Regions from separate parts of the Streptomyces sp. NPDC001634 genome, predicted to be linked through region 3. Evidence: riboswitches for the same ligand, from Rfam matches in the RefSeq annotation. Region 3 holds a riboswitch; each other region holds the start of a gene.
The links. A riboswitch is a leader RNA that binds a small molecule or an ion and turns the genes downstream of it on or off. The one in region 3 is predicted to bind cyclic di-AMP.
Positions count from the first base shown of each region.

Region 1 (7,275 bases), on a different contig from region 3:
CGCAGGAACGTATCGACCTCAAGGCCCAGCAGGAGGCCGACAAGAAGAAGGCGGCGGCGGAGGCGGCCCTCAGGGAACGGCTTCGCCCCAAGTTCGTACTGCCGGTCACACAGAGGGGGCTCAGCGCCTACTTCGGCCAGGCCGGCGTCAACTGGATGTCCGTGCACACCGGCATCGACTTCCCGGTGTCGTACGGGACGACGGTGATGGCCGCGACCGACGGCACCGTGCAGACCAAGTGGAACAGCGCGTACGGCAACATGATGATCGTGACCGCGAAGGACGGCACGCAGACGTGGTACTGCCACCTCTCCAGCTACCGCGTGCCCTCCGGTACGACGGTCAAGGCCGGCCAGCCGATCGCGTACTCCGGCAATTCGGGCAACTCGACCGGTCCGCATCTGCACTTCGAGGTGCGGCCAGGCGGAGGCGCCGCGATAGACCCGCTGCCCTGGCTGCGGAGCCACGGACTGGATCCGACCTGATCAACTGACTCCTGCGTGAGCCCCCGCCGTTCGGCGGGGGCTCAGCTGTGCTGACTACAGCTTCTCCACCGGCGCATAGCGCAGCAGCAGCCGCTTCGGCTTCGCGTCCCCGAAGTCGATCGTCGCCTCCGCGTTCATGCCCGTTCCCTTCACACCGACCACCGTGCCCAGACCGAACTGGTCGTGTGTGACACGGTCGCCGATCGCCAGGGCGATCACCGGCTTCTCCGTCGCACCGCCCCGGCGCGTGGCGAAGCCGGACGCGCCCGCGGCCGAGGACCTCGACCGGGACGACGACAGTGAGGCCGCCACACCCGAGACCGGACCCGATGACACGGGGGCGGAGGAGGCGCCCGTGCGCTTCCACTCCACGTGCTGGTCCGGGATCTCCTCCAGGAAGCGCGAGGGCGGGTTGTACGAGGGCTGGCCCCAGGCGCTGCGCATGGCCGACCGGGTGAGGTACAGCCGCTCCCTTGCGCGTGTGATGCCGACGTATGCCAGGCGCCGCTCCTCCTCCAGTTCCTTGGTCTGGCCGAGGGCGCGCATGTGCGGGAAGACACCGTCCTCCATGCCGGTCAGGAAGACCACCGGGAACTCCAGGCCCTTGGCGGTGTGCAGGGTCATCAGCGTGATGACGCCGTCGCCCTCTTCCTCGTCCGGGATCTGGTCGGAGTCGGCGACCAGAGCGACCTGCTCCAGGAAGTCGGCCAGCGTGCTCCCCGGGGCGGCAGCCCCTGATGTCGCTCCGCCCTCGCCGCGCTCCTGCTCGAATTCGAGGGCCACGGCCGCGAGTTCCTGGAGGTTCTCGATGCGGGTCTCGTCCTGGGGGTCGGTCGAGGCCTGCAGTTCGGCCAGATAACCGGTGCGTTCGAGGACCGCTTCCAGGACCGTGGCCGGGCCGGCTCCCGACTCCACGATCGTCCGCAGGTCCTCCATCAGCGCGTTGAACTTCTTGACCGCGTTCGTCGAGCGGGCCGCCATGCCGTATGCCTCGTCCACGCGGCGCAGCGCCTGCGAGAAGCTGATCTTCTCCCGCTGGGAAAGGGCGTCGATCATCGCCTCGGCGCGCTCGCCGATCCCCCGCTTCGGCACGTTCAGGATCCGCCGCAGCGGCACGGAGTCCTCCGGGTTCGCCAGCACCCGCAGATAGGCGAGGACGTCCCTGACCTCCTTGCGCTCGTAGAAGCGGACGCCGCCGACGACCTTGTAGGGCAGGCCGACGCGGATGAAGACCTCTTCGAAGACACGGGACTGGGCGTTGGTCCGGTAGAAGACGGCGACGTCGCCCGCCTTCGCCTCGGCCTTGTCGGTGAGGCGGTCGATCTCGTCGGCGACGAACTGCGCCTCGTCGTGCTCGGTGTCGGCGACATAGCCGGTGATCCGCGCGCCCGCGCCCGCGTTCGTCCACAGGTTCTTGGGGCGGCGGGACTCGTTGCGCTCGATGACCGCGTTGGCTGCGCTCAGGATCGTCTGCGTGGAGCGGTAGTTCTGCTCCAGGAGGATCGTCGTGGCGTCCGGGTAGTCCTCCTCGAACTGGAGGATGTTGCGGATGGTCGCGCCACGGAAGGCGTAGATCGACTGGTCGGCGTCACCGACGACGCACAGTTCGGCCGGCCGCAGGTCGTACTCGCTCGGCGGTACGTCCACGGGATGTTCGGAGCTGCCGACGAGTTCCCGTACGAGGGCGTACTGGGCGTGGTTCGTGTCCTGGTACTCGTCCACGAGGACGTGGCGGAAGCGGCGGCGGTAGTGCTCGGCGACGTCCGGGAAGGCGCGGAGCAGGTTGACCGTCGTCATGATCAGGTCGTCGAAGTCGAGCGCGTTCGCCTCGCGGAGCCGCGACTGGTAGAGCGCGTACGCCTGAGCGAGGGTCTTCTCGAAGCTGTCGGCGGCCTGGGCGGCGAAGTCCTCCTCGTCGATCAGCTCGTTCTTCAGGTTGGAGATCTTGGCGCTGAAGGACTTCGGCGGGAAGCGCTTGGGGTCGAGGTCCAGATCGCGGCAGACCAGCGCCATCAGCCGCTTGCTGTCGGCGGCGTCGTAGATCGAGAAGGAGGATGTGAAGCCGAGCTTCTTCGACTCGCGCCGCAGGATGCGGACGCACGCGCTGTGGAAGGTCATCACCCACATCGCGTTCGCGCGCGGGCCGACGAGATGCTCGACGCGCTCCTTCATCTCGCCCGCGGCCTTGTTGGTGAAGGTGATCGCAAGGATCTGTCCCGGGTGCACGCCCCGCTCGGCCAGCAGATACGCGATGCGGTGGGTGAGCACTCGGGTCTTGCCGGAGCCGGCGCCGGCCACGATGAGCAGGGGGGAGCCGGCGTGCACGACGGCCGCGCGCTGGTTCTCGTTCAGCCCCTGGAGCAGCGCCTGCGGGTCGATGACCGGGCGGGGCGCGCCGTCGCGGTAGTAAGCGTCCCGGTCCGGCGGCATGTCGAACTTCCCGTCGAACAGATCGTCCGGAACCGACTCCGGTGCGTGATCGTCCTCGGGTGGCGGGGGCTCCTCCTCGTGGGCCGGATTGGCCTTGAGGTCCGCCAGGAAGCTGTCGTCAAAGAGGCTGCTCATCGCTCTCCGAGTCTAGGCCGCCCCACCGACAACCGGCCGCCGCCCCGGCAATCCGTCCCCGGGATCGGTCTCCGGCCGGGCGCTCCTCCGGAATTGACCGCTTGATTACTGTTACTTTCCGGGTCGGTCCGACCACGTTCGGCAATCGACCGTACGGGACATACGCCCACGTCGGAGCCCCGAAGGAATCCCGGCTCCACTGGAATTCCGACTCCGGAGAAGTCTCATACTCCACGGAAATCCCGACTCCGGAGGAAAAAATCGACCAACCCGCCACAGATACCTCCGCATTGACCATGGGCGGCACACCTCAAGGTCAAGGTCACGAAAATGTATCGGGCATATCGCACATCAACCTTCACACGGGCCACACCAGTTGGCTAGCGTGCCCGGCAGGCCGCACGACAACCACCGGCGAAGGTCGCCGGGTCGCGGGGCCTCCGCCGAGTCCGGTGCGCCCCCGCGGCAGCCGGAGCCGGGGACCCACCGACCTTGGGGTGAATCGGCCAACTGCCCTTCGGGGCACGGCCGTAGGGCACACCTTCCGGAACCACCCGCCCGAACCCGACAGCTAACTCGGTAGGCGGATTACGGAAGGAGTCGCCTCTCAATGGCGCCGCACCGCAAGCCGCGTCCCTCCGGCACGCGCATCGCAGGCATACGGACCCCCGCCCTCGCGACGGCCGCCCTCACCTCCGTGGCCCTGCTCTCCCAGACCGCCAACGCCGCGCCCTCCGCCGACAACAAGCCGAGCATCGAGGAGGTCGAGAAGAAGGTCAACGACCTCTACCGCCAGGCGGAGTCGGCCACCGAAAGATACGACGCGGCGACGGAGAAGACGGCCACGGAGCGCAAGCACGTCGACACGCTCCTCGACGACGTCGCCAAGCGCACCCAGAAGCTCAACGAGGCACGGGACGAGCTGGGCACGTTCGCAGCGGCGCAGTACCGAACCGGGGCCGCGGCCCCCGACACGGCCACCTTCCTGCTGGCCGACACGCCCCAGGACTACTTCGACCAGACCCAGCTGATGAGCCGGCTGACCAGCCGTCAGAAGGAAGCGGTCGACCAGTACATCACCGCGCAGGCCTCGACGATGAAGAAGCGGCAGGAGGCCAGCCGGAGCCTGCAGTCGCTCACCAAGTCGCAGGAAACGCTCAAGTCGAGCAAGGCGGACGTCCAGCAGAAACTGAGCGAGGCGCGGCAGCTGCTCTCCCAGCTGACCGCGGAGCAGAAGGCGCGGCTCGCCGCGATCGAGAAGCAGAAGCAGGAGGAGGCCCAGCGCCAGGCCGCGGAGCTGGCACGGCGGCAGGCGGCGCAGCAGAAGTCGTCCTCGGGCACCACGTCCGGCTCGTCGAGTTCCTCCGGATCCTCCGGTTCGTCCGGCTCGTCGAGTTCCTCGGGCTCATCGGGCACCTCCACCGGCACGGACTCCTCCTACGCGACCAAGGCCGCGAAGGTCCTTGCGTTCGCCCGCGCGCAGATAGGCAAGCCGTACGTGTGGGGCGCCACCGGGCCCGGCTCGTACGACTGCTCGGGCCTGACCCAGGCAGCCTGGAGCGCCGCCGGGGTGACGCTGCCGCGCACCACGTACGACCAGGTGAACGCCGGCACGACGGTCTCGCTCACCGATGCGCAGCCCGGTGATCTGATCTTCTTCTACGACGACATCAGCCACGTCGGCATCTACATCGGCAACGGCATGATGATCCACGCACCGAAGCCGGGCGCGTACGTCCGCGAGGAGTCGATCTACTACGGCGGCGCGTCGATCATCCACAGCGTGGTGCGGCCGGCCTGAGGCCTCGGCTCCCGTTTTCGTGCCCCACGCGCGCGTGGGCGTTTTCGTACGCCCCGCACGCGTGGGGGTTGTTTGCCGTCTCCGCGCGCGGGGGGTTGTTTGCCGTCTCCGCGCGCGTGGGGTGTTTTCCGTCTCCGCGCGCGCGTGCCCCGTACGCAACCCGCGTACGCGTCCCTAGCATCGGGCGCATGTCAGGCACCTCCGCGCTCCGTATCCGGTGGGCGCAGCGTCCGCCCGCCACCGGGGCCGCCGTCATGGCGACCGGCATCCTGTCGGTCGGGCTGCATCTGCCCGGGTACGAGGCCCTCTCCCGCATCGCCCTGGTGCTGACCGGCATCTCATGGCTCGGGCTCGCCGCGGACTTCGCCGTACGGCTGCCGCGGGAGCGCGAGCGGTGGGCGGCCGAGGCGCGCTCGCCGGTCGCGCTCACCCCGGTCGCGGCGACGGCCGTGTTGGGCGCGGCGGTGGCCGACCTGGGCTGGCAGCAGCTCGCCGAGGCGCTCCTCGCGCTGGCCTTCGTGCTGTGGGCGGGCCTGATCCTCCCGGTGATGTGGCACTGGGAGCGCCGTATGCCGGGGGTGGTGTTCCTCGGGTCCGTGGCGACGGAGGGGATCGCGGTGCTCGCCGCGGTGCTCGCCGGGGCCGAGGGGGTTGCGTGGCTCGCGCACGCGGCGCTGGTGTTCTTCTGGCTCGGGCTCGTGCTCTACCTGGCCGGGCTGTGGCGCTTCGACCCGCGGCAGGTGCTGACCGGCGCGGGGGACCACTGGATCGCGGCCGGCGCACTCGCCATCTCCGCGGTGGCGGGGGCACGGCTCGTCGCCGCGGCGCAAAGTGGCCTGTATCTCTGGAACAACGACGACAACGACACCCTGCGGGCCGTCACCGTCGGCCTCCTCGTGCTCGCCTGCTCCTGTTACTGCGTACTGGCGGCGGCCGAGATGCTCCGGCCGCGGCTCGGTTACGACGTACGGCGCTGGGCGACCGTCTTCCCCATGGGGATGACCGCCGTGGCGGCACTGTCCGTCGCCGCCGCTCTCGAAGTGCACTGGCCGAGCGGACTCGGCCGGGTACTGCTGTGGATCGCGGTGGCCGTCTGGTGCGCGGTCCTCGCCTCGGCCGTCCGGTCCGCCCTGGGAACCGTCAGGTCCAGAGCACCGCGATGAAGATGTTCGCCATGGTCAGCGCGCCGACGAGGCCGAAGAGGGGCTTCTCGACCGTCTCCTCGTCGCGCTTGACGTAGACCAGGCCGAGGATCACGATCAGCAGAGCCAGCTTGATGCCGATCTTGATCGTGTTGACCGAGTGGTGGTCCGCCTGATTGAGGCCCACCAGAACGACGCCCGTGACCAGCATGGTCAGCGCGCCGTGCAGCATTCCGGGCACGAAGCGGGCCGTGCCCTGGCCCATCGCCTTCATCTGGGTGAGGAAGCCGCCGAGCAGCGCGGCGATCCCGATGATGTGCAGGCCGACGAAGAGATGGATGAGTACGTCCATGGGGCCGGAGCCTAATGAGGGGCGCGCGGTCCACTCGACACCGGCCCTCCGGATGCACCGGCGCCCGTTACGGACGCCCAGGGCCCGCATATATGCGCCCTATAGCACTCCGCGACCCCTCGCGCCCCCGGAACGGCCGCATCGGTCATCACACAGCGTGAAATCAGCGAGCCCAGGACGGGATCACGGTCACATAAGGTCACCAGGTAGTCCGCTCGCGCCAGTTCCGTACTTTGCGTCACAGTGCCATCACGGTGAGGTTTAGCGTCCTCCCCCAGGTGACCGGCTCCCCAACGCCGCCCGGGCCAGGGGCGGCCGTCGGACACCACCGCCGAGAAGGTCCGGCGGCGGCCCGTTCCCCCTGTGCGGGCCGCCGCCGGACGCGTGAGACCGCCCGTGGCCCCGGCGGTCGTACGAAAGGACGTGACGTCCCAGGTGGCAGCGCACCGCAAGCCCAGACAGCGTTCGCTCGGAGGCAACACGGCCCGGACCGCCGCCACGATCGCCCTCGCGGGAGCGGCGTCCGCGACCGGCTTCGACGGAACGGGGCATGCCGAGCCGCGGCTCTCACCGGCACAGGTCAAGGCCGAGATGGACCGGCTGTACCGGGAGGCGGAAGCCGCGACCGAGAAGTACGACGGTGCGAAGGAGCAGGCGGACAAGGCCAAGGCGCGGGTCGACGCGCTGCGGGACGAAGCGGCCCGCCGCACGGACCGGCTCAACTCGGCGCGCGAGGCGCTGGGTTCGGCCGCGGCGGCCCAGTACCGCAACGGGGGCATGGACCCCTCGGTGCAGCTCCTGCTCTCCTCGGATCCCGGGCGGTACCTCGACAACGCCGCGTTCGCCGAGCGGATCGACGGCCGGCAGGCGACGGCCGTGACACGCGTTCGCAGCCAGCTGCGGGAGATCGAGCGGCTGCGCGGGGCGGCA
Region 1 covers NZ_JBEOZU010000075.1:14,253-21,527, forward strand. The annotation lists gene ABT186_RS35900 (M23 family metallopeptidase) at 1-485, shown strand, start outside; gene pcrA (DNA helicase PcrA) at 540-3,050, opposite strand; cyclic di-AMP (ydaO/yuaA leader) riboswitch at 3,482-3,651, shown strand; gene ABT186_RS35910 (C40 family peptidase) at 3,661-4,851, shown strand; gene ABT186_RS35915 (tellurite resistance/C4-dicarboxylate transporter family protein) at 5,040-6,014, shown strand; gene ABT186_RS35920 (hypothetical protein) at 5,992-6,345, opposite strand; gene ABT186_RS35925 (C40 family peptidase) at 6,781-7,275, shown strand, end outside.
Region 1: it holds a riboswitch for cyclic di-AMP, as region 3 does, so the genes downstream of both, ABT186_RS35910 (C40 family peptidase) here and ABT186_RS15695 (transglycosylase SLT domain-containing protein) in region 3, are expected to answer to the same signal.

Region 2 (7,275 bases), on a different contig from region 3:
GAGCGGCGCGCCGGCTACCGGACGCGCTGCGTTCCGGACTGGAGTTCAGCGCGGTCTTCGCCGGTACGGACATGGTGGGTCGGGCCGGTTCCTCAGTCGTCGTCGAGATGGTCCCGCAGTGCCTGGGAACGCGAGGGGTGGCGGAGACGGCCCTCGTCATGCGCGAGGTGGAGCAGCTCGCCTACGAACCGAACCGCTGAAGAGAATCTGGTTACCTGCTGTTCACCCAAGCGACGTCAGAAGTACGCCTGCAGGGCACCCAATACGGAAGTAGGCGCCTCATTGTCGGATATCGGACACCCGCATCCGAGCAGAGAAGGTCAACCAACATGGGCCAGATTCTTGTAGCCGTGGCCACGAAGATCGGCATCGCGCTCGCCGAGGCGATCATCCTGCGTCTCGTGTGGGAGCTGTGGGCCGCGTTCTCACGCTACCTGAGCCCGGCACCCGCGCCGACCGCGGCCTGACGCGCCGGCGCCCGGCAGCACCACCGCTGCCGCGCGCCGTCGATCGGGTCGTGTCAGGCGTTCTTCCCGGTCGCGCCACGGGCCTCGCCGTTGTGTTCGGCCGACGCCTCGGTGCCGCCGCCGCGCGCTCTGGTGCTGCGCACCAGCCAGGTGGCTCCGCCGACGGCCAGGGCGACCGGCCATTCCAGAGCCCCCGCCACCGCCAGTGCCCCAAGACCTCCGTAGAACACGAGATCCTTGGCCGGCGGCCGGCCGGGCAGCAGTGCGGTCGCCGCTTTGGCCGTGCTCGTCACGTCGCTCCTGGTGAGGTACGGAATCGGCACCGGTGGGTGCAGCGTACGCGTGTGCAGGTGCAGGCCCGCGCCCTCGTACTCGTGGATCTCGGTCCGCGCCGCTTCTCGCTCCTGTGTGGTGCCCGCTGTTCTGGCCATCCCCCAGTCCTCCTTTCACGGAGTCGGTGTGGTGTCCTCTTCAATTCTCGCGCGCTTCACCTGTGTGTGTCCTGTGACCCGATTGAAGCCGCTGTTTCGTGGCTACTCGGGTGAAATCGGCTACTCGTGCAACCAGAGGTGAGTGCCCGACCGCCGGGAGCGGGTGATGCGTTGTGGCACTGCCGGGAGGCGAACTGCTGCGAACCGTCGTGTCATCCGCCGGCGCTGCGCTGCGGGACGGAAAGCGACAACGCGTACGGCACTTCGAAGGACGCGCACACGTCGCCGTACGGGGTCTGCGCGAAGGTGACCTGCCCTTCGCCGCCGCGACGAAGCTCACCGAGGACGTGGAGCGACGGCTTGCCGACCTGCCCGGGGTGACCTGGGCCGTGGCGAACACGGTGCTCGGACACGTCGTCGTCGGCACCGAGGGCCCCTCCGACGCCGAGGAGATCGTGTCGGCCCTGATCGAGGCGGTCGAGGCGGTGGAGGAGGCCCACGGCGTCGAGGTCCCGCTGCCCGATCATCCCCTCTCCGGCGGGGCGGTCCGGCGGGCGTGCGCGGCCATGGCCGCGCACGTGGCGGCCGCCCCCTTGGCCGCCGTGGCCGGCCTGACCGGCCACCCACCACTCCCGGCCTCGGTCGCCGCGCTCGCCCCGTTCGTCGACTCCCATCCCCGGCTGCGGCGTCTGGTGGACCTGGCGGTCGGCGCCGACAACGCCGGGCTGCTCATGGCCGGACTCACGGCCCTGGGCCAAGCGGGCTCCGGAGGTCTCATCGGCGTCGGCGTGGACACCATTCGGCACGCCCTGCGCTTGGTGGAGGCGCATGCGGAGGCTGCCGCCTGGGCAGCGGCCGAGCCGCGCCTCACCGGCAGCGCCGCAGCCGCGGCCCACCACGCGGCACCCCCCGCACCGCCCCGCGAGACACCGCTCGCACAAGGACCGGTCGAGCGGTACGCCGACCGGGCGCCCCTCGTGGCGGCGGTCTCCTTCGCCGGATCGCTCCTGGTCACCCGGCGTCCCACAAGGGCCGTCGGCGGTGCGCTGGCGGCGATCCCCAAGGCACCGCTGCTGGCCCGCGAAGGCTTTGCCTGCGCCTTCTGCCATGGGCTGGCCCGCAGCGGCGTCGTGGTGGCCGAGCCCGACGCGCTGCGCAGGCTGGACCGGATCGGGACCGTGCTCCTCGACACGGACGTCCTGTCCACCGGATCCCATCTCCTGGCCGATCTGATCGCCCTCGACGAGGACGCGCCCGTGGGAGAGCTCGCCGCGAGGGCCCACCGGCTGTTCGACGGTTCCGCACCCGAGAGACTGCACCGGGAGGACGAGTGGGCGCTGGGGCCCGTCGAACGACTGCAGTTGCAGGGACGCACCGGGACACGGGCCCGGGAGCGGCTGCGGCAGGACGGCGCGCGGCTCGTGCTCGGTCTGGCGCACGGACGGCGCCTGCTCGCCGTGATCAGTGTGATGCCGCAGATGCACGACGCGGCCGGTGCCTTCGTCCCCGCCGCCCATGCCGCCGGACTGACCGTCGTGGCCGTGGGTGCACACACCTCCGACCCGGCCGTCCGGGAGGCCGACGCGGTGCGTGACACGGGCGACGGGCTGCTCGGCTCCGTACGGGACCTGCAGCACGACGGCGACGGCGTCCTGCTGATCTCCCGGGACCGTTCCGCGCTCGGGGCGGCGGACGTGGGGGTGGGCATCGCCGAACCGGAGGGGACGCCCGCCTGGGGTGCGGATCTGTACGTGGACGCCGATCCGGCCGCGGCCGTCGTCATCGTGCAGGCGTGCGGCAACGCACGGGAGAGTGCGCGCCGCGGAGTGCGGCTCGCCCAGGCTTCCGCCGCCGTCGGTACGACTGCGGCGCTGGCCGGACGGGCGCGGCGGCCCTCGGCGCGCGGCGTGGCCGCGTTCAACGCGGCGGCCGCCCTCGGCACCGCCGCCGGTGTCTGGTCCGCGGTACGACTGCTGCGGCGCCCCCTGCCCGTGACCGCCGCGTCCCGCCACCCCTGGCATGCGATGGACCCGGCCACCGTGCTCGCCAGGACCAGGAGCAGAGAGGGCGGACTGACGAACGAGGAGGCGCGGGCACGGAGCACCGCCACCGTCGAGCAGGCTCCAACATCGTCGCTCGGCCACGCCTACCTCACCGAGATGGCAAACCCGCTCACGCCCGTCCTCGGCGCCGGAGCGGCCATGTCCGCGTCGGTGGGCGCAGTCCTCGACGCCGTCGTCATCATGGCCGTCACCGCGCTGTCCGGACTCTTCGGCGGCGTGCAGCGCTTCCGGACCGACCGGGCGGTGGCCCTCCTGCGGCGCGAGTCGGCCGTCATGGCGAAGGTGGTACGGGACGGGGCGGAGACCACGCTCCCCGCCCAGAACCTGGACGTGGGCGACGTGGTGAAGCTGAACGCCGGTGACGTCGTACCGGCCGACAGCCGGCTGCTGGAGGCGCATCATGTGGAGGCCGACGAGTCGGCACTCACCGGCGAGTCGCTGCCGGTGGCCAAGGACGTCGCGCCCGTGCTGGCGTCGGAGCTCGCGGACCGTACGTCCATGGTCTACGAGGGCACCACCGTCGCGGCCGGACGTGGCCGCGCGGTCGTCGTCGCGACCGGCACCGCGACCGAGGCCAGCCGGGCCGCGACGGTCGGTCGCGGCGCCGCCCCCGCCGTCGGGGTGGAGCGCAGGCTGGCCCGGATCACCCGCAGCACCCTGCCGGTGGCCCTTGGTTCGGCCGCGGCGGTGATGGCGGCCGGCACGCTGCGCGGGCGCCCGGCCCGGGACACCGTCGGCGCGGGTGTCGGGCTGGCCGTGGCCAGTGTTCCCGAAGGGCTGCCGTTCCTGGTCTCGGCGGCCCAACTCGCCTCCGCCAGAAGGCTTTCCGCACGGGGTGCCCTGGTCAGGGATCCCCGGACGATCGAGGCGGCCGGCCGCACGGACGTCCTGTGCTTCGACAAGACCGGAACCCTCACCCACGGCCGTATCTCCCTCGTTGCCGTCGCGGCCGACGGCAACAGCCGACCCCTCGAAGCACTCGGGGACGAGCAGCGCGCGGTACTCGGCGCGGCGCTGCGGGCGACACCGCGCCCGCACGGCGAAAAGCGGCTCGCACACGCCACCGACGGGGCCGTCACGGACGGTGCCGCGGAGGCGGGCGTGCGCCGTACGACGGGCGCGCCCGGCTGGCGGCGCATCTCCGGCCTGCCGTTCGAGCCGAGCCGCGGCTTCCACGCCACCCTGGGCCACTGCGAAGGTATCCGGATCCTGTCGGTGAAGGGGGCGCCGGAGGAGGTCGTCGAGCGTTGTTCCGGACGCGGCGGCCGGCCGCTGGCCGCGGAGGGCCGCGCAGACATCCTCGACGCCGGGGAGAAACTGGCGGCCGAGGGCCATCGCATCCTCGCGGTCGCCGAACTGCGGGACGCCGCCGACGAGGAGCTCACCGACGAGACCGTGCGGGGGCTCCACTTCCTCGGCTTCCTCGCGTTCGCCGACCGTGTGCGCGGCACCGCCGTCGACGCGGTGCGCCAACTCGCGGACGCGGGAGTGCACATCGTGATGATCACCGGGGACCACCCGGGCACCGCCGGCAAGACGGCCGCCGAACTCGGCGTCCTGGACGGCAGGCGGGTGGTGACCGGTGCCGAACTCGACGACCTGGACGACCGCGCGCTCGACGCGCTGCTGCCCGACGTCGGTGTCGTCGCGCGCGGAACCCCCGTGCACAAGGTCCGCGTCGTGCAGGCGTTCCAACGCCTTGGCCGTACGGTCGCGATGACCGGCGACGGCGCCAACGACGCGCCCGCGATCCGCCTCGCGGACATCGGCATAGCGTTCGGCAAGCGGGCCACCCCGGCGGCGCGGGCGGCGGCCGACCTCGTCGTCACGGACAACCGGCTGGAGACGATACTCGCCGCACTCGTGGAGGGCCGCGCCATGTGGGCCTCGGTACGGCAGGCGCTGGCGATCCTCGTCGGCGGCAATCTCGGAGAGATCGCCTTCACCCTCCTCGGAGCGGCCGCCACCGGATCCTCACCCCTGACGGCACGTCAGCTCCTGCTGGTCAACCTCTTCACGGACCTCGCACCGGCCATGGCCGTCGCCCTGCGCCCGCCCCATCCCGAGGCCGCCGAACGCATGCTCCACGAGGGCCCCGAGGTCTCGCTCGGCACGGCCCTGACCGACGAGACCGTGTGCCGCGCGGTGGCCACCACCCTGGGCGCCACGTCCGGCTGGCTCGCCGCACGGTTCACCGGCCGTGCCACCCGCGCCCGTACCGTCGCCCTGGTCGCGCTCGTGGGCGCGCAGCTCGGCCAGACGCTGCTGGCCGGGGGCCGGAGCGGAGCGATCATCGCCTCCTCGCTGGGCTCCCTGGCCGCTCTGGCGGCCGTCGTCCAGACCCCGTTCCTCAGCCAGTTCTTCGGCTGCACACCCCTCGGCCCCATCGCCTGGGGCATCGCCCTGTCCGCCGCGGCCATGGGGACGCTGAGTTCGCTGTTCCTCCCGGCACTGATCGCCGGCGTCCGCCCCGCCTTCGCCGCGTCATCGGCCGTGAATCCCGTCAACGGACCGCAGCCCGGCGAACACTGACCAAGAGTCGGGCCACGGCAGCAACAAGCCGTGGGGGACGTCAAGATGGGGGCGGCAAGGCGAAAGTCACAATTACGTATCGGACATTCCGCGCTTCAATCTTCACGTGAGGCACACAAATTGGTTAGGTTGGCGTCAGGCCGCAAGACTCCCTCCGGCGAACCTCGCCGGGTCGCGCGGCCTCCGCCGAATCCGGTGCACGACAACTGCACACCCGAGCCGGGGACCCAACCGACCACGGGGTGAATCGGCCCAACTGCCGGACAGGCAGGGGCCGTAGGGCACACCTTCCGGTAACCGCTCGCCCGAACCCGACAGCTGACCCGGCAGGCGGAGCACGGAAGGAGTACGTCCCCATGGCGCCGGAGCAGACCCCGCTCCCCGGAGGCAGCCTCCCCGGCATGCGCAACTCCCGCTTCTCGGGGGACGACGGGGCGAGCCGAGAAGAGGTCCAGCAGCGGATCCGCAACCTCTACGACCGGGCCGAGGACGACAGCGGGACCTACAACGCGACCCGCGTGGCAAACGCAGGCCCGCGTAATCGTGTCACCACCGGCGTCAACATGGAGCGTCGGCGCGCCGATCCCGCCCTCGACGAGGTCGCCAGGCAGTGGTTCGAGGGGGCCCGCAGGAAGCTGGGGCCCACCGTTCCGGCCGCGCTGCCCGCCGACAGAATGCCCGACAGAGTCGACTTGGACCGGCTCGCTCCCCCGGCGAGGCGGCCGGGGAACGAACTCACCGCTGGTGAGCTCAGGACGACGGACCGCCCCCTCCCGGAGCTGACCGCCGGACCGGCCACGGGAACGACCACCGGTGCTCTGGCTGAACTGACCGCCGGGCCCGGGACGGCCTCCAGGCCGCCTGCGGAACTGACAGCCGGCCCCGTGGCCGCGTTGCCGGCCGCCCCTCGGACACGGCCGGAGACCAACCTGGCCCTGCCTGCGCCGGCCGGCGAGTCGCGGCCGTCCAGGTTGAGCACCTCCAAGGAGCAGAACCAGCGGAAGCTCGCCGCGGCCCGGGAGCTGCTGTCCCGGCATGTCGCCCGGATCAGCACGGCACCGGCGGCGATCGAGTCCCGCGCCGTCGAGGACGCCTGGCGCACGTCGGAGGGACAGGCTTTCGGCCTGGGCGACACCGGATGGCAGTCGCAGCAGCCTGCCGCGTTCGGCACGGCCCCGTCGGGCATGTCCGTCGACGCGGGCGCCGCCTTCTCCACGGGGACTTCGCTGCCCACTGCCGCGATGTTCCCCACCGCGGCCCCTTACCCTACGGAGTTGCCCGTCGCCAGCGGGACTTCGCTCCCCGCAGCGGCCCCCTTCCCGACCGAGGCGCCCGTCGCCACCGGGACGCCCTTCCCCACCGCGGCTTTCTTCCCCGCCGAGGCGCCCCTGCCCATCACGGTCCCCTACCCGACCGAGGCACCCGTCGCCACCGGGACGCCGCTCCCCGCCCCGGCTCTCTTCCCGACCGAGGCGCCCGCTGCCGGGACGCCCCTCCCCACCACGGCTCTCTTCCCGACCGAGGCGCCCGCTGCCGGGACGCCCCTCCCCACCACGGCTCCCTTCCCCGCCGAGGCGCCCATCGCCACCGGAGCCCCCCTCCCCACCGGTACCTCCCTCCCGACGGTCCCTCCCGTCCCCACCGAAGCGTTCATCGGCGTCGGCGGTGTGCCGGAGACGGGATACGGCGCCAAGGCCTCGAAGGCTTCCAAGGCACTCGCCTTCGCTCGTGAACAGATCGGCAAACCGTGCGTCTGGGGCGCTGCCGGGCCCGGCTCCTACG
Region 2 covers NZ_JBEOZU010000003.1:189,808-197,082, forward strand. The annotation lists gene ABT186_RS03385 (hypothetical protein) at 1-200, shown strand, start outside; gene ABT186_RS03390 (hypothetical protein) at 330-467, shown strand; gene ABT186_RS03395 (hypothetical protein) at 521-898, opposite strand; gene ABT186_RS03400 (cation-translocating P-type ATPase) at 1,072-5,493, shown strand; cyclic di-AMP (ydaO/yuaA leader) riboswitch at 5,668-5,842, shown strand; gene ABT186_RS03405 (C40 family peptidase) at 5,850-7,275, shown strand, end outside.
Region 2: it holds a riboswitch for cyclic di-AMP, as region 3 does, so the genes downstream of both, ABT186_RS03405 (C40 family peptidase) here and ABT186_RS15695 (transglycosylase SLT domain-containing protein) in region 3, are expected to answer to the same signal.

Region 3 (7,275 bases):
CGTCCATCACGTCGTCGTGGTACAGCGTGGCGAGGTGGGTCAGCTCCACGACCACGGCCGAGGGCACGACCCCGGGCGCGTACGGGTCGCCGAACTGCGCGGCGAGCATCACGAGCAGCGGCCTGAACCGCTTCCCGCCCGCCCGTACGAGATGCTGCGCGGCCTCCGTGATGAAGGGCACCTCGCTCTTGGTGGCGTCGAGCAACCCTTCCTCGACAGCGGCCAATCCGGCCTGGACATCGGCTTCCAGAGCCTGGTCCCGCACGCTCAGCCCGAACGGCCCGACGACGGTCACGTGGGGTCTCCTGTCTGCTGACGTCTGCTGACGATCACACGGTCGGTCTCAAAGACGGTCACTTGGTCGATGACGTCGTCTGTCGACGCGGCTCACACGTTTGTCGATCTGTCGCCGCCATCACTCAAGTCAGCGTATCCGGTCAGGTTTCGATCACCACGAGCGCCCACTGTTCCAGGCCGGGCGGTATCGGATCACGAACGGTATGTTCTTGATCAGGTGATACGAACAGATATCCATCGACATAACCGAAAGAGGCCCCTCGTAGTCGGTGGGCCATCACCGCCGCGCGCCACCGTCACCCGCCCGGACGCACACCCGGCCCGCTGAGGACGCCCAGGAGTCCGAGGTCACGCGCATGCACATCCGTACCTCCTTCCCCTATGAAACGGCTCATGCCGACTTCTGGATCCCGCTCCAGGACGGCACTCGTCTGTACGCACGCGCGTGGCGCCCGCTGACCGGGGAGCCCGTCCCCGTCCTCCTCGAATACCTTCCGTACCGGCTCACCGACTACACCGCGCCCCGCGACCGGCAGCGGCACCCCTGGTACGCGGGCCACGGCTACGCCTCCGTCCGGGTGGACGTGCGCGGGCACGGCAACTCCGACGGCCTGCCCGCCAACGAGGACTCGGCGATCGCGCTGTCCGACGGCGTCGAGGTCGTCGAGTGGCTGGCCGCGCAGCCCTGGTGCGACGGCCGGGTGGGTATGTTCGGCATCTCCTGGGGCGGCTTCGTCTCCCTCCGGATCGCGGCCCTCGCGCCCGAGCCGCTCAAGGCGGTCGTCACGGTCTGCGCCCCGGACGACCGCTATGACAACGACGTGCACTACCTGGGCGGCTCCGTCCTCGCCTGCGGTATGCACACCCGCACGGCGACGCTGCTCGCCTTCGCGGCCCGTCCGCCGGACCCCCGGTATGTGGGCGCGGTGTGGCGGGACGCCTGGCTCGGACGCCTGGCGGCACTGGACCCTCCCGTCCACACCTGGCTGGCCCACCAGACACGGGACGATCACTGGCGGCACGGCAGCGTCCGCGAGGACTACGGCGCGGTCCGGGCCGCCGTCCTGGCGGTGGGCGGCTGGCACGACCCGTACCGGGACTCCGTGCTGCGTCTCGTGGAACATCTTCCGGCCGATCGCGTACGTGGCCTGATCGGGCCGTGGGCGCACCAGTACCCGGACCGCGGCCGGCCGCCCGGGCCGGCGATCGGCTTCCTCCAGGAGACGCTCCGCTGGTGGGATCACTGGCTCAAGGGCAAGGACACGGGGGTCATGGCGGAGCCGTTGCTGCGCGCGTACATCAGCGACTCGCACCCTCCGGCGAGGGTCCACGACGTACTCCCGGGCCGCTGGGTCGGCGAGCCGTCCTGGCCGTCACCGCACGTCACCCCGGTCTCGTACGCGCTCCGGGGCGCCCCCGTGCTCGTACGCTCCCCTCTGCACACCGGCCTCGACGCGGGCGGTGTCGTCCCCCGCGGCGACGACGCCGACCTGCCGCCCGACCAGCGTGAGGAGGACGCGAGGTCGGCCTGCTTCGAGTTCGAGGCGGCCGAGGAGACCTGGGTGCTGGGGCGGCCCCGGGTGCGGCTGCGGCTGACGTCCTCCGTGCCGCGCGGGCAGGTGGTCGCCCGCCTCTGCGACGTGGCACCCGACGGGACGTCGACGCTCGTCACCCGGGGCGCCCTGAACCTGTCGGCGCGCCACGGCCCGGACCGGGCGGTCCCCTGGGCCCCGGGGGCCACCGAGGACGTGGCGTTCGAGCTGAACGGCATCGGCCACGCCTTCCCGCCGGGCCACCGCATCCGGCTCGCCGTCTCCTCCGCGTACTGGCCGTGGCTGTGGCCGCAGCCGGGTTCGGAGACCGGCCTCACACTGGACCCTGCGGGCAGTGCACTCGAACTGCCCGTACGGACAAGGGAGTCGGGCGCGGACATCGCGTTCGGTGAGCCGGAGCACTCCGAGCCGCTGGGCGTCAGCCGGCCGGCCACGCTCGACGAACCGCGCCCGGAGCGCCTGGTGGTGCGGGACGTGGCGAAGGGTGAGTGGCTCCTGGTGGTCGACCCACGCCGCAACGGCACCCGTGTGTATCCCGACGGTCTCGAAGTGACCGAGGACACATTGGAGGCGTACACCATCGAGGACGCGGATCCGCTGACCGCCCGCACCCGCTCCGACCGGTCGATCCGGCTGCACCGCCCGGAGGCGGGGTGGGACGCGAGGGTGGAGACGCACTCCGGGATCACCTGCACCGCAACGGACTTCGTCGTCTCGAACGAGCTCGTCTGCAAGGACGGCGACGAGGTGGTGTTCCACCGCACATGGGAGAAGCGGGTTCCGCGCACGGCGGGTTAGGGCGGCGCGCCCACTGGGCCCAGCTCCGGGCCACCACCACACTCGTGAACTATTTGTCCGAATTTGCCGGAATCAGGGTGAGTGACCCATGTCCACTTCACCCAAGTTGATTCCGGCCCCCGCCCATTGGGCATTGCGGTCGGAGCACGTGAAATAGGTCACGCCCGAATGAGACGGGGCGTTTCGGGCACGTCGCCAACTCCCCCTTTGCTGGTGGCAACTTGAACCCGATTCAACGCTGGGGGTCACCCTCCCTATTCCCCCATTTCAACGCCAATCCGGAAGGACTGTGACTTCCGAGCTTGTTCCCGACATGTGCTCTCGCATACCTTCCATTCGACCCGAGCGGAACGCCGAATCCTGCCGCCGCTCGAGAACCCTTCGACCCACTGAGGCAGGAGCGGGGGAACCAGGTAAGCCGCCGGGCCGGACATCACACCGGAACGGCTTGGGGTGAAGTCGTGCCCTCGACACCGAGGACACGGCCGGGCACCTCCCCGCCCGAACCCGACAGCTCACCTCGCAGGCGCCGGAGAGGAATGCGACATGTCCGTTTTCGCCCTGCCCGCACGCCGTCGGGACCGCGGCTCCAAGGCCGCCCGCCTCACCCGTGCCGTCGCTGTCGCGACGACGGGTGCCGCCCTTCTCGCCGCCCCGGTCATCGGGGCTACCAGCGCTTCCGCCGCCACGCCGGCCACGACGTCCGCCGTGAGCACCGTGGCACGCAAGGGCAACCTCGACACCTGGATCCGTCAGTCGCTGGCCGTCATGGCGCAGCACCGGATACCCGGGACGTACAACGGCATCTACCGCAACGTGATGCGCGAGTCGTCGGGCAACCCCAGGGCCATCAACCTCTGGGACTCGAACGCCGCTAAAGGCATCCCGTCCAAGGGGCTTCTGCAGATCATCGACCCCACGTTCCGGGCGTACCACGTGGCGGGCACGTCCTTCAACCCGTACGACCCGGTCGCGAACATCACGGCCGCGTGCAACTACGCCGCGCACCGGTACGGCTCGATCGACAACGTCCACAGCGCGTACTGATCCGCACGGGCCGGGAAGCTACCGGCCCGTGAGCAGTCTTTCGAGGACGACGGCGATGCCGTCGTCCTCGTTCGACGTGGTGATCTCGTCGGCGACGGCCTTGAGTTCCGGGTGGGCGTTGGCCATGGCGACCCCGTGCGCGGCCCAGTCGAACATCGGGATGTCGTTGGGCATGTCGCCGAAGGCGATGGTCTGCGACCGGCTCAGGCCGAGGTACTCGGCGGCCAGCGCGAGCCCCGTCGCCTTGGTGATGCCGCATGGCTGGAGTTCGACGGTGCCGGGCCCGGACATGGTGACCGTCGCGAGGGAACCGACCGCTCCGCGGGCCGCCTCCGCCAACTCGTCGTCGGACAGGGCGTGATGGCGCAGCAGCACCTTGCTGATGGGCTCGCACCACAGATCGTCGCGCCGCTCGACCTGTACGGCGGGCAGAGTGGGGTGCGGCATCAGATAGCCGGGCTCGATGAGGGTGAGCCCGTCCACCCCGTCCTGGTCGACCGCCGCGTACACCTGCCCCACCTCGGCCTCGATCTTGCCGAGCGCGGTCTCGGCCAACTCCCGGTCCAGGGTGACCGAGAACAGCAGCCGGTCCGCGCCGGCGTCGTACACCTGCGCGCCCTGTCCGCACACCGCGAGCCCCCTGCTGCCGAGGTCGTCGAGCAACGGCCGCACTCTCGGCGCCGGGCGCCCTGTCACCACGAGGTGCTGTGCGCCGGCGACTGCGGCCCGCGTCAGCGCGGCCCTGGACCGGTCGGAGAGCGTGTCGTCACCACGCAGCAGCGTTCCGTCCAGGTCAGTGGCGATGAGTGAATATGCGAGGGGTGCGGCCATGATCAGAGAATACGGATGGAACGCCCCGGCGACTCGGCGCGAACCGGACGTCGTCCGATATCCCGTGCGCCCCAGGACTTACGCGGTAGGGTTCCCCGGAGACCGCCCCATCGCGCCCCAACAACCGTTTGCAGGCGTGCTGTTGAGCATGTTCTCTGCCACGTCGGCCGGCTCCCTTCCCCACGGCGCCGAACGCGTCACGCACCACACTCCGGCCCAAGGGCGCCCTGTCGTAAGGGCGCCCGGTTCTCAGCCGTGCACCGCCGCCAGGTGCTTCGCCAGACGCGGCGACGCGAACTCGGTGCCGCACACGAAGCGCATCACCGGGCCGTACGAGGCCGCGGCCGGAAGGCCCGTGAAGTAAAGGCCCGGGACGGACGACACATACCCCGCGCCGAGCTTCGGTGTGCCGCGGCTCACTCCCAGTTCCGTACGCAGCTCATGGCCCAGGAAGTCCATCGCTGCGATGTTCACGCGGTAGCCGGTCGCGGCGATGACGTGGTCGGCGCTCAGTTCCTCCGTGCGGCCCGCGTGCGTCCGGACCGTCAGCACCGGGCTGCCGTCGGGCGCGGCCGCGCTGACCACACGGTCGACCTCACGCACCCCCACCTTGCCCTCGAAACGGTCACGCAGCCACCACGCACCGAGCGGGCCGAGGACGCGGCGGACCAGATAGTGGCGGGTCTGGGCGGGCAGGAAGCGGTACGGATGCGGGTAGTAGCTCAGCGCCCACAGCGACCAGGCACGCCCGAAGGGCGATTCGGGGCGCAGCTTCGGCTGGTCCCACGGGGCCGCGCCGAAGGCGACACTGCCCCGGCCGCGCGAGACCACGCGCACCCGCGCGCCCGCCTCCGCCGCCAGCACCGCCGTCTCCAGCGCGGACTGGCCCGCGCCGACGACCATCAGCTCCTTGCCGGAGAACCTGGTCAGGTCGTGGTGCTGAGAACTGTGGGAGACCGGGCCCGTTGGAGTGGGTCCGTCCGGCGACGCCCCGGCCAGCTCGGGCGGGAGGTGGGCGAGGCCCGACAGGCCGGTCGCGACCACGACCGCGCGGGCCGTGAACGTCTCGCCCGAGTCCAGCTTCAGCTCGAATCCGCCGCCCTGGCGGCGGTCCACCGAAACGACCCGGACCCGCTCCAGTTCGGGCACCAGCTTCTGCTGGAACCACTCGCCGTATCCGATGAAGGTCTCGACCGGGATGATGTCCTCGTCCGTCACCAGCCTGGGGATACTCGCCGCGTCGCAGTAGTCGACCAGGGTGTGGCCGCGCTGGGGCGCGTCGATGTTGGAGGCCGCCGGGGTGGACTTCAGGAGCATGCCCGCGGGCATGTGGTCGCGCCAGCTCACCATCGGCTCGCCGAAGACGCGTACCGGGATACCGCGCGCCCGTAGATGGGCGGCGGTGGACAGGCCGAATGGCCCGGCACCGATGACTGCTACCGGTTGAATCACGAAGTCCCTCCCCAGGACGCGACGTGCGTACTTCGTGGTGGAGCCGAACGAGCCGGGCTACCTGCCCGGACTCGTGGTGCTGCCGCGGCGATTGGTCCGCCACAGCTGAAACAGGTGCTTCGCGCCCGGCCGCACGAAGCGCGCGAGCATCGTGAAGAACGGCCGCAGGTCGTCACCCGCGAGCCAGGCCAGCTCCGTACCGCTCGCGCGGGCCGGTGCGTGTGGCGTCGTATACCCGCTGCGGCGGTAGGCGAGCAGAGCGGGAAGGTCGATGTTCTCCACGATGTACCGGTGGCCGGCGCGCTGTTCCCCCTCCGGGACGGTGCGGCCGGTCAGGTCCAGATGCATGGCGCGGACGACGTCCACCCCCGACTCGTTCTCGAAGAGCCGGAACTGGGCGCCCATGCGGGGGTTGAAGTCGAGCAGTTTGTACTGACCGTCGCGGCGGTCGAAGCGCAGGTCGAGATCGATGATGCCGGTGAAGCCGATCTGCTTGATGAAACGCGCGGCGAGGTCCGCGAGTTCCGGGTTGTCCACGACGTACGCGTTCGCCGTCATGCCCGCGTGCGGCGGCCAGGAGCGGACCTTGACGCCGGTGAACAGGGCCTGCGGTGTCGAGTCCTGGTCGAAGTACGCGTGCACGATCCAGTCCTCGGCCTCCTCCCGGGGCAAGTACTCCTGGAGGATCACGCCGGGGTGCTCGCCCCAGTCACGGGCGAGCGTGAGGAGCCCCTCGCGGGTGGCGATCTTGGTCGTGCCGCCCACCGCGGGCTGGGCACGGCGCACGAACGCCTCACGGTTCTTGGCGACGAGCGGGAAGCGGGCCTTCTCGGCGAAGCGCACGATGTCGTCGTACGACTGCGGGAAGGCGGCCGCCGGGCTCGGGATGCCGTGTTCCACGCACAGTTCGTGCAGGCCCTGCTTGCTGGCGAGGCGGCGCGGGAGCTTGGCGTCCACCTTCGGGAACAGGAAGGGGCCACCCAGCACGTCCTGGTGCTCCGCGATCAGGACCGCGGCCTCCTCGTCGGTGGGAATGAGGACCGTCGGACGGCCGATGCGCCGCCCGATCCCCAGCAGGCCCTCCACGAGTTGCTCCGGTTCCTCCGTCCCGGTGGTCGGCCACACGAAGGCGCGCCGCAGATAGCGGGAAACCGCCGCCGGTGTGTAACGGTCCTCGGTGATCGCATACATCGGAATGCCGAGCCGGCCCAGGCTTCGGATGGCGCCCACCCCGCCGTGATGCAGCGGGTAGTCGCCGAACTTCACAATGAGCCCCGGTACGTCGCGGTCCGCATCG
Region 3 covers NZ_JBEOZU010000020.1:67,656-74,930, forward strand. The annotation lists gene ABT186_RS15685 (polyprenyl synthetase family protein) at 1-295, opposite strand, end outside; gene ABT186_RS15690 (CocE/NonD family hydrolase) at 654-2,648, shown strand; cyclic di-AMP (ydaO/yuaA leader) riboswitch at 2,990-3,190, shown strand; gene ABT186_RS15695 (transglycosylase SLT domain-containing protein) at 3,195-3,695, shown strand; gene ABT186_RS15700 (HAD family hydrolase) at 3,714-4,526, opposite strand; gene ABT186_RS15705 (FAD-dependent oxidoreductase) at 4,776-5,978, opposite strand; gene ABT186_RS15710 (carboxylate--amine ligase) at 6,036-7,275, opposite strand, start outside.

Region 4 (7,275 bases), on a different contig from region 3:
GAAACGACGATGGCCCCGGCTGATGAGCCGGGGCCATCGGACGGGCATACCCGTCGACGTGCTTGGTATCAGACGTTCACACCGTGTGAACGGAGGTAGGCGACCGGGTCGATGTCCGAGCCGTACTCCGGGGTCGTACGGGCCTCGAAGTGCAGATGCGGCCCGGTGACGTTGCCGGTGGCCCCGGAGAGGGCTATCTGCCGGCCCGGGGTGACCGTCTGGCCGACGGAGACGCCGATGGACGACAGGTGGCCGTACTGCGTATAGGTGCCGTCGTTCATCTTGATGACGATCTGGTTGCCGTACGCGCCGCCCCAGCCCGTCTCGACGACGGTGCCGGAACCGACCGCGTGCACGGGTGTTCCCGTCGAGGCGTGGAAGTCGATGCCCGTGTGCGCGCCGGACGACCACAGGGAGCCGCCGCTCTTGTAGCCGGTGGAGACGTAGGAGTTGAAGATCGGCGCCACGTAGGCGTTGAGACGCCTGCGCTCGGCCTCGCGGGCGGCGCGCTCCTTGGCCTCGCGCTCCTGCCTGGCCTTCTCCGCGGCCTTCCGGCGCGCGGCCTCCGCGGCCTGCTTCTGCTCCGCGGCCTGCTTCTGGGCGGCGGCCTGGGCGTCGATCTTCTCGGCGACCGAGTCGCCGAGGGTGACGGCCTGCATCAGTCCGGTCTGCTCGACGGAGTTCTCGACGGCGAGCGCCGGGGCGGCCAGTGTGCCGATGACGCCGGTGGCGGCGAGCGCCGCGGCGCCCATGGCATTCGTGGTCGTGCGCTTCGCACGGCCGGTACGACGGTGCTTCCCGGTGGCGCAGGTGAACGCCATGAAGTGGCTGGTCCTTTCCTTCCCTCTCGCCTACCGGGTTAGCTGACGGGTTCGGAGCAGGAAGGTCTCCTACGGGCTGGAGCCCGATTCACCCCAGGGACTGTGGTTGGGTCCCCGGCTCCCCTGGCTCGCGCCGTACGGGGACTCGGCGATGACTGTCCGGTGCCGCGGGTGCGGCGCACTGCCTGACGGACAGCCCGGACGACGCTAAGGGGGCCCTCTTTCAATCAACAAACGGAGACGGGGATTTGTAGCGCATCCCACAGGGCAGAGAGGCAACTCTGCGGCAATACGGACAAAACCCCAAGAGACGGGCCCTGGTGACGGATGTCACCAGGGCCCGTTGTGTCCCGCCGTGCGACGCGCGCGTGCCTGCCAGGTGGTCTCCACGCGCGCGTGCGGCGCCCCTACTCGGCCGCTACGACGGACACTTCACCGATGCCGAGCGCCTTGACGGGCTCCGCGATCTTCGCGGCGTCGCCCACCAGGACGGTCACCAGACGGTCCACCGGGAAGGCGTTCACGACGGCCGCCGTGGCCTCCACCGTGCCCGTCGCGGAGAGTTCCTGATACAGCGTCGCCTGGTAGTCGTCCGGGAGGTGCTGCTCGACCTGGTCGGCGAAGGTGCTCGCCACGGCCGCCGCGGTCTCGAACTTGAGCGGCGCCACACCCACCAGGTTCTGCACGGCGACATCGCGCTCTGCGTCCGTCAGCCCCTCGGCGGCGAGGGTGCGCAGCACCTTCCAGAGGTCGTCGAGCGCCGGGCCGGTGTTCGGCGTGTCGACCGAGCCGCTGATGGCGAGCATCGCGGCACCCGTGCCGTCGGGCGCGGAGCGCAGCACCTGCCCGAACGCCCGCACACCGTAGGTGTAGCCCTTCTCCTCGCGCAGGACGCGGTCCAGACGGGAGGTGAGAGTGCCGCCGAGGCAGTACGTGCCGAGCACCTGCGCGGGCCAGACGCGGTCGTGGCGGTCGGCGCCGACGCGGCCGATGAGCAGCTGCGTCTGGACGGCGCCGGGGCGGTCCACGATGATCACGCGGCCGGTGTCGTCGGCGGTCACCGGAGGAACGGGACGCGGCTTGGCCGGCGAGCCCTTCCAGGCGCCGAGCGTGTCGCCGAGAAGCTCGCCGAGGTCGAACCCGGTCAGGTCGCCGACCACGACGGCGATGGCCGTCGCGGGGCGTACATACCGCTCGTAGAAGGCACGGACGGCCGCGGAGTCGATGTTCGCGACCGTCTCCTCGGTGCCCTGGCGCGGGCGCGACATGCGCGAGGACGCGGGGAACAGCTCCTTGGAGAGCTCCTTGGCGGCGCGGCGGGCCGGATTGGCCGTCTCGTGCGGGATCTCGTCGAGGCGGTTGCGCACCAGGCGCTCGACCTCGCTGTCGGCGAACGCCGGCGACCTCAGGGCGTCGGCGAGCAGCCCTAGCGCCTTCGGGAGGCGGGAGGCGGGCACCTCGAGGGAGAGGCGGACGCCGGGGTGGTCGGCGTGCGAGTCGAGGGTGGCGCCGCAGCGCTCCAGCTCGGCGGCGAACTCCTCGGCGGAGTGCTTGTCGGTGCCCTCGGAGAAGGCGCGCGCCATGATCGTGGCGACGCCGTCGAGGCCGTCCGGCTCGGCGTCCAGGGGCGCGTCGAGGAGCACCTCGACGGCGATGACCTGCTGGCCGGGGCGGTGGCAGTGCAGCACGGTCAGACCGTTGTCGAGCGTGCCGCGCTCGGGTGCCGGGAACGCCCAGGGCTTGGCCTCGCCGGGCCGGGGCTGCGGGTGGAAGTCCATGGTCGCGAGCTCGGTCACTTCGACGGCTCCTCGTCGTTGCTGGTGCCTTCGGCGGCGGTGGTTTCGGCGGCTTCCTGGGCCTCGGCCCCGTCCGTGACCGGTTCGTACACGAGCACCGCGCGGTTGTCGGGGCGCAGGCGGGCCTTGGCGACCTCCTGCACCTCCTCGGCGGTGACGTCGAGCACGCGCTTGACGGCGGTCAGGGCGAGCTGCGGGTCGCCGAACAGCACGGCGTACCGGCACAGTTCGTCGGCGCGGCCCGCGACCGTGCCGAGCCGGTCCAGCCATTCGCGCTCCAATTGGGCCTGGGCGCGCTCCATTTCCTCGGCCGTGGGCCCCTCCTCGGCGAACCGGGCGAGTTCCTCGTCGATGGCCACCTCGATGACGGGCACCTCGACGTCGCCGGACGTCTTCACGTCCAGCCACCCCAGGGAGGGCGCTCCGGCGAGCCGCAGCAGGCCGAAACCGGCGGCGACGGCGGTGCGGTCACGCCGTACGAGCCGGTTGTAGAGGCGGGAGGACTCACCGCCGCCGAGGATGGTGAGCGCCAGGTCTGCGGCGTCGGCCGAGCGCGTGCCGTCGTGGGGCAGCCGGTAGGCGGCCATCAGGGCGCGCGCCGGGACCTCCTCCTCGACGACCTCGCGCAGCTGCTCGCCGATGACCTCGGGCAGCGAGCCGGCGCGCGGCTCGGGCTTGCCGTCGTGGGACGGGATGGATCCGAAGTACTTCTCGATCCAGGCGAGGGTCTGCCGGGGGTCGATGTCGCCGACGACGGAGAGGACCGCGTTGTTGGGCGCGTAGTAGGTGCGGAAGAACGCGCGTGCGTCCTCCAGGGTGGCCGCGTCCAGGTCCGCCATCGATCCGATCGGCGTGTGGTGGTAGGGGTGGCCCTCCGGGTACGCGAGCGCGGTCAGCTTCTCGAAGGCGGTGCCGTACGGGACGTTGTCGTAGCGCTGGCGGCGCTCGTTCTTCACGACGTCCCGCTGGTTCTCCATCGACTCGTCGTCGAGCGCGGCCAGCAATGAGCCCATGCGGTCGGCCTCCAGCCAGAGGGCGAGCTCCAGCTGGTGGGCCGGCATGGTCTCGAAGTAGTTCGTGCGCTCGAAGCTCGTCGTGCCGTTCAGCGAGCCGCCGGCGCCCTGCACCAGCTCGAAGTGGCCGTTGCCCTTGACCTGGGCGGAGCCCTGGAACATCAGGTGTTCGAAGAGGTGGGCGAGCCCGGTGCGCCCCTGGACCTCGTGGCGGGAGCCGACGTCGTACCAGAGGCACACCGCCGCGACCGGGGTCAGGTGGTCCTCGGAGAGCACCACGCGCAGGCCGTTGGCCAGGCGGTGCTCGGTCGCTGTCAGGCCCCCGGAGCCTGCCTCGGCTGTGGCCGTGTGACCCATGGGCATGTACGTCCCTTCGATCGCGGAGCTTTCGCGGAAACCGCGGTTTCCTGCCGGTGCTGTCACTGTATGCAAGCGTGGGGACCGGTGGCGAAGTTCCCGGGCGGCGTACGCCGAGAGCGAGACCGGGATTACGGGGGGTGGAGCATGGCGTACAGGGTTGACGCGCCGGGTGCCGGCACCGGGCGGCAGACCGTGGACGGCGGTGCGCATGCCCGGCCGGGACCCTTGAGAACCGGGTCCTTGTCCGCGTTGTCAGTGCGTCGGTCCACAATGGTCGACGTCAGATTCGTTCATGCCCAGCACAGACTGTGAAGGAGCCGGCAGCAATGGCCCGCCGCAGCACGAAGACCCCGCCGCCCGACGACTCGTACGAGGAGAAGATCCTCGACATCGACGTCGTCGACGAGATGCAGGGCTCCTTTCTCGAGTACGCGTACTCGGTCATCTACTCCAGGGCCCTTCCGGACGCACGCGACGGCCTCAAGCCGGTGCACCGGCGGATCGTCTACCAGATGAACGAGATGGGGCTGCGCCCCGAGCGTGGCTATGTGAAGTGCGCCCGCGTCGTCGGCGAGGTCATGGGTAAGCTCCACCCGCACGGCGACGCGTCGATCTACGACGCCCTGGTGCGCATGGCCCAGCCCTTCTCGATGCGCGTCCCCCTGGTCGACGGCCACGGCAACTTCGGCTCGCTGGGCAACGACGACCCGCCGGCCGCCATGCGGTACACCGAGTGCCGTATGGCCGAGGCCACGAGCCTGATGACCGAGTCGATCGACGAGGACACGGTCGACTTCACGCCCAACTACGACGGCCAGGAGCAGGAGCCGGTGGCCCTGCCTGCCGCCTTCCCGAACCTCCTGGTGAACGGCGCGTCGGGCATCGCCGTCGGCATGGCCACGAACATGCCGCCGCACAACCTCGGTGAGGTCATCGCGGCCGCCCGCCATCTGATCCGCCACCCGAACGCGGATCTGGACACCCTGATGAAGCACGTCCCGGGCCCGGACCTGCCCACCGGCGGCCGGATCGTCGGCCTCTCCGGCATCCGGGACGCGTACGAGACGGGCCGCGGCACCTTCAGGATCCGCGCCACGGTGTCCGTGGAGAACGTGACCGCGCGCCGCAAGGGCCTGGTCATCACCGAGCTGCCCTTCACGGTCGGCCCGGAAAAGGTGATCGCCAAGATCAAGGACCTGGTCGGCTCGAAGAAGCTCCAGGGAATCGCCGACGTCAAGGACCTGACCGACCGCGAGCACGGCCTGCGCCTGGTCATCGAGATCAAGAACGGCTTCGTGCCCGAGGCGGTCCTGGAGCAGCTCTACAAGCTGACACCCATGGAGGAGTCCTTCGGCATCAACAACGTGGCGCTGGTCGACGGCCAGCCGCTCACACTGGGCCTCAAGGAGCTGCTGGAGGTCTACCTCGACCACCGCTTCGACGTCGTGCGGCGTCGCTCGGAGTTCCGCCGGGGCAAGAGGCGCGACCGGCTGCACCTGGTCGAGGGCCTGCTGACGGCGCTGGTGGACATCGACGAGGTCATCCGCCTGATCCGCTCCAGCGAGAACTCCGCGCAGGCGAAGGAGCGCCTGATGGAGCGCTTCTCGCTGAGCGAGATCCAGACGCAGTACATCCTCGACACCCCGCTGCGCCGCCTCACCAAGTACGACCGCATCGAGCTGGAGTCCGAGAAGGACAGGCTCAAGGTGGAGATCGAGGAGCTGACCCGGATCCTGGAGTCGGACGCGGAGCTGCGCAAGCTGGTCTCCGCCGAACTGGCCGCAGTGGCCAAGAAGTTCGGCACGGAGCGGCGCACCGTGCTGCTGGAGTCCTCCGGCGCCCCGGCCCCGACGGTGTCGCTCCAGGTCGAGGACGCCCCGTGCCGGGTGCTGATGTCGTCGACAGGACTGCTGGCACGCACGGCGAACGGCGACCCCTTCGCCGAGGACACCGACGGCAGGCGCGCGAAGCACGACGTGATCGTCTCCGCGGTCCCCGCGACCGCGCGCGGCGAGGTGGGCGCGGTGACGTCCGCCGGGCGGCTGCTGCGGCTGAACGTGATCGACCTCCCGCAGCTGCCGGAGACGGCGGCCCGGCCGACCCTCTCCGGCGGGGCGCCGATCTCTGAGTTCGTCTCCCTGGAGGCGGACGAGACGGTGGTCTGCCTGACGACGCTGGACGAGTCCTCCCAGGGCCTTGCCCTCGGCACCGAACAGGGCGTCGTCAAGCGTGTGGTCCCCGACTACCCCGCGAACAAGGAGGAGTTGGAGGTCATCACCCTCAAGGAGGGCGACCGGATCGTCGGCGCGGTCGAGCTGCGCACCGGCGAGGAGGACCTGGTCTTCATCACGGACGACGCACAGCTGCTGCGCTACCCCGCGTCCCAGGTGCGCCCGCAGGGCCGGCCGGCGGGCGGCATGGCGGGCATCAAGCTCACGGACGGCGCGAAGGTGATCTCCTTCACGGCGGTGGACCCGGCGGTCGACGCGGTGGTCTTCACGGTCGCCGGCTCGCGCGGCACGCTGGACGACTCGGTCCAGACGACGGCCAAGATGACGCCGTTCGACCAGTACCCGCGCAAGGGCCGCGCCACGGGTGGTGTGCGCTGCCAGCGGTTCCTGAAGGGCGAGGACTGCCTGTCGCTGGCGTGGGCGGGCGCGACACCGGCCCGGGCCGCGCAGAAGAACGGCATGCCGGCCGAACTGCCGGAGCTCGACCCCCGGCGCGACGGTTCGGGCGTGTCGCTGCCGAAGACGGTGGCCGCGGTGGCGGGACAGGTGTAGGTCAGTCGGGGCGGTCACCGAGGTTCTGGGGAGCCTCGGCCTCCTTGTCCTGCACATAGCGAAGGACGCCCCACATGCTGTGCTCGTCGGCGTGCGGGGCGTCGTCCGTGCACCCCTCCAGCTCCTTGTCGAGGGCGGCGGTGTCGATGCCCGACCCGATCAGGACGAGCTGGGTCAGCCGCTCGTCGCCGGCCTCCCAGGCCTCCGGGTAGAACCTGAGGAACCGCCCGACGGCATGCACGGCGTACCGGTTACGGGGATCGGCGGCGCCGAAGTCGACGTACCCCTTGATCCGGTAGAGGCCCTCCGGCCTGCTGTCGAGGAACTCCAGCAGCCGCCGGGGGTTCATGGGCACGGCGGAACGGAAGGACAGGCTGTCGTATCCGGCGTGCAGATGGGTGTGGTCGTGCCGGTGCCCCTCGTCCTGCCGGTGGAGATCGTCGAAGGACAGCTGCCCGATCCGCTCCTCGGCCGGCCGGCAGTCGAAGAGGAACTGGGGGTC
Region 4 covers NZ_JBEOZU010000127.1:12,059-19,333, reverse strand. The annotation lists gene ABT186_RS43825 (M23 family metallopeptidase) at 69-821, opposite strand; cyclic di-AMP (ydaO/yuaA leader) riboswitch at 834-982, opposite strand; gene ABT186_RS43820 (M16 family metallopeptidase) at 1,229-2,617, opposite strand; gene ABT186_RS43815 (M16 family metallopeptidase) at 2,614-3,993, opposite strand; gene ABT186_RS43810 (DNA gyrase/topoisomerase IV subunit A) at 4,317-6,773, shown strand; gene ABT186_RS43805 (CobW family GTP-binding protein) at 6,775-7,275, opposite strand, start outside.
Region 4: it holds a riboswitch for cyclic di-AMP, as region 3 does, so the genes downstream of both, ABT186_RS43825 (M23 family metallopeptidase) here and ABT186_RS15695 (transglycosylase SLT domain-containing protein) in region 3, are expected to answer to the same signal.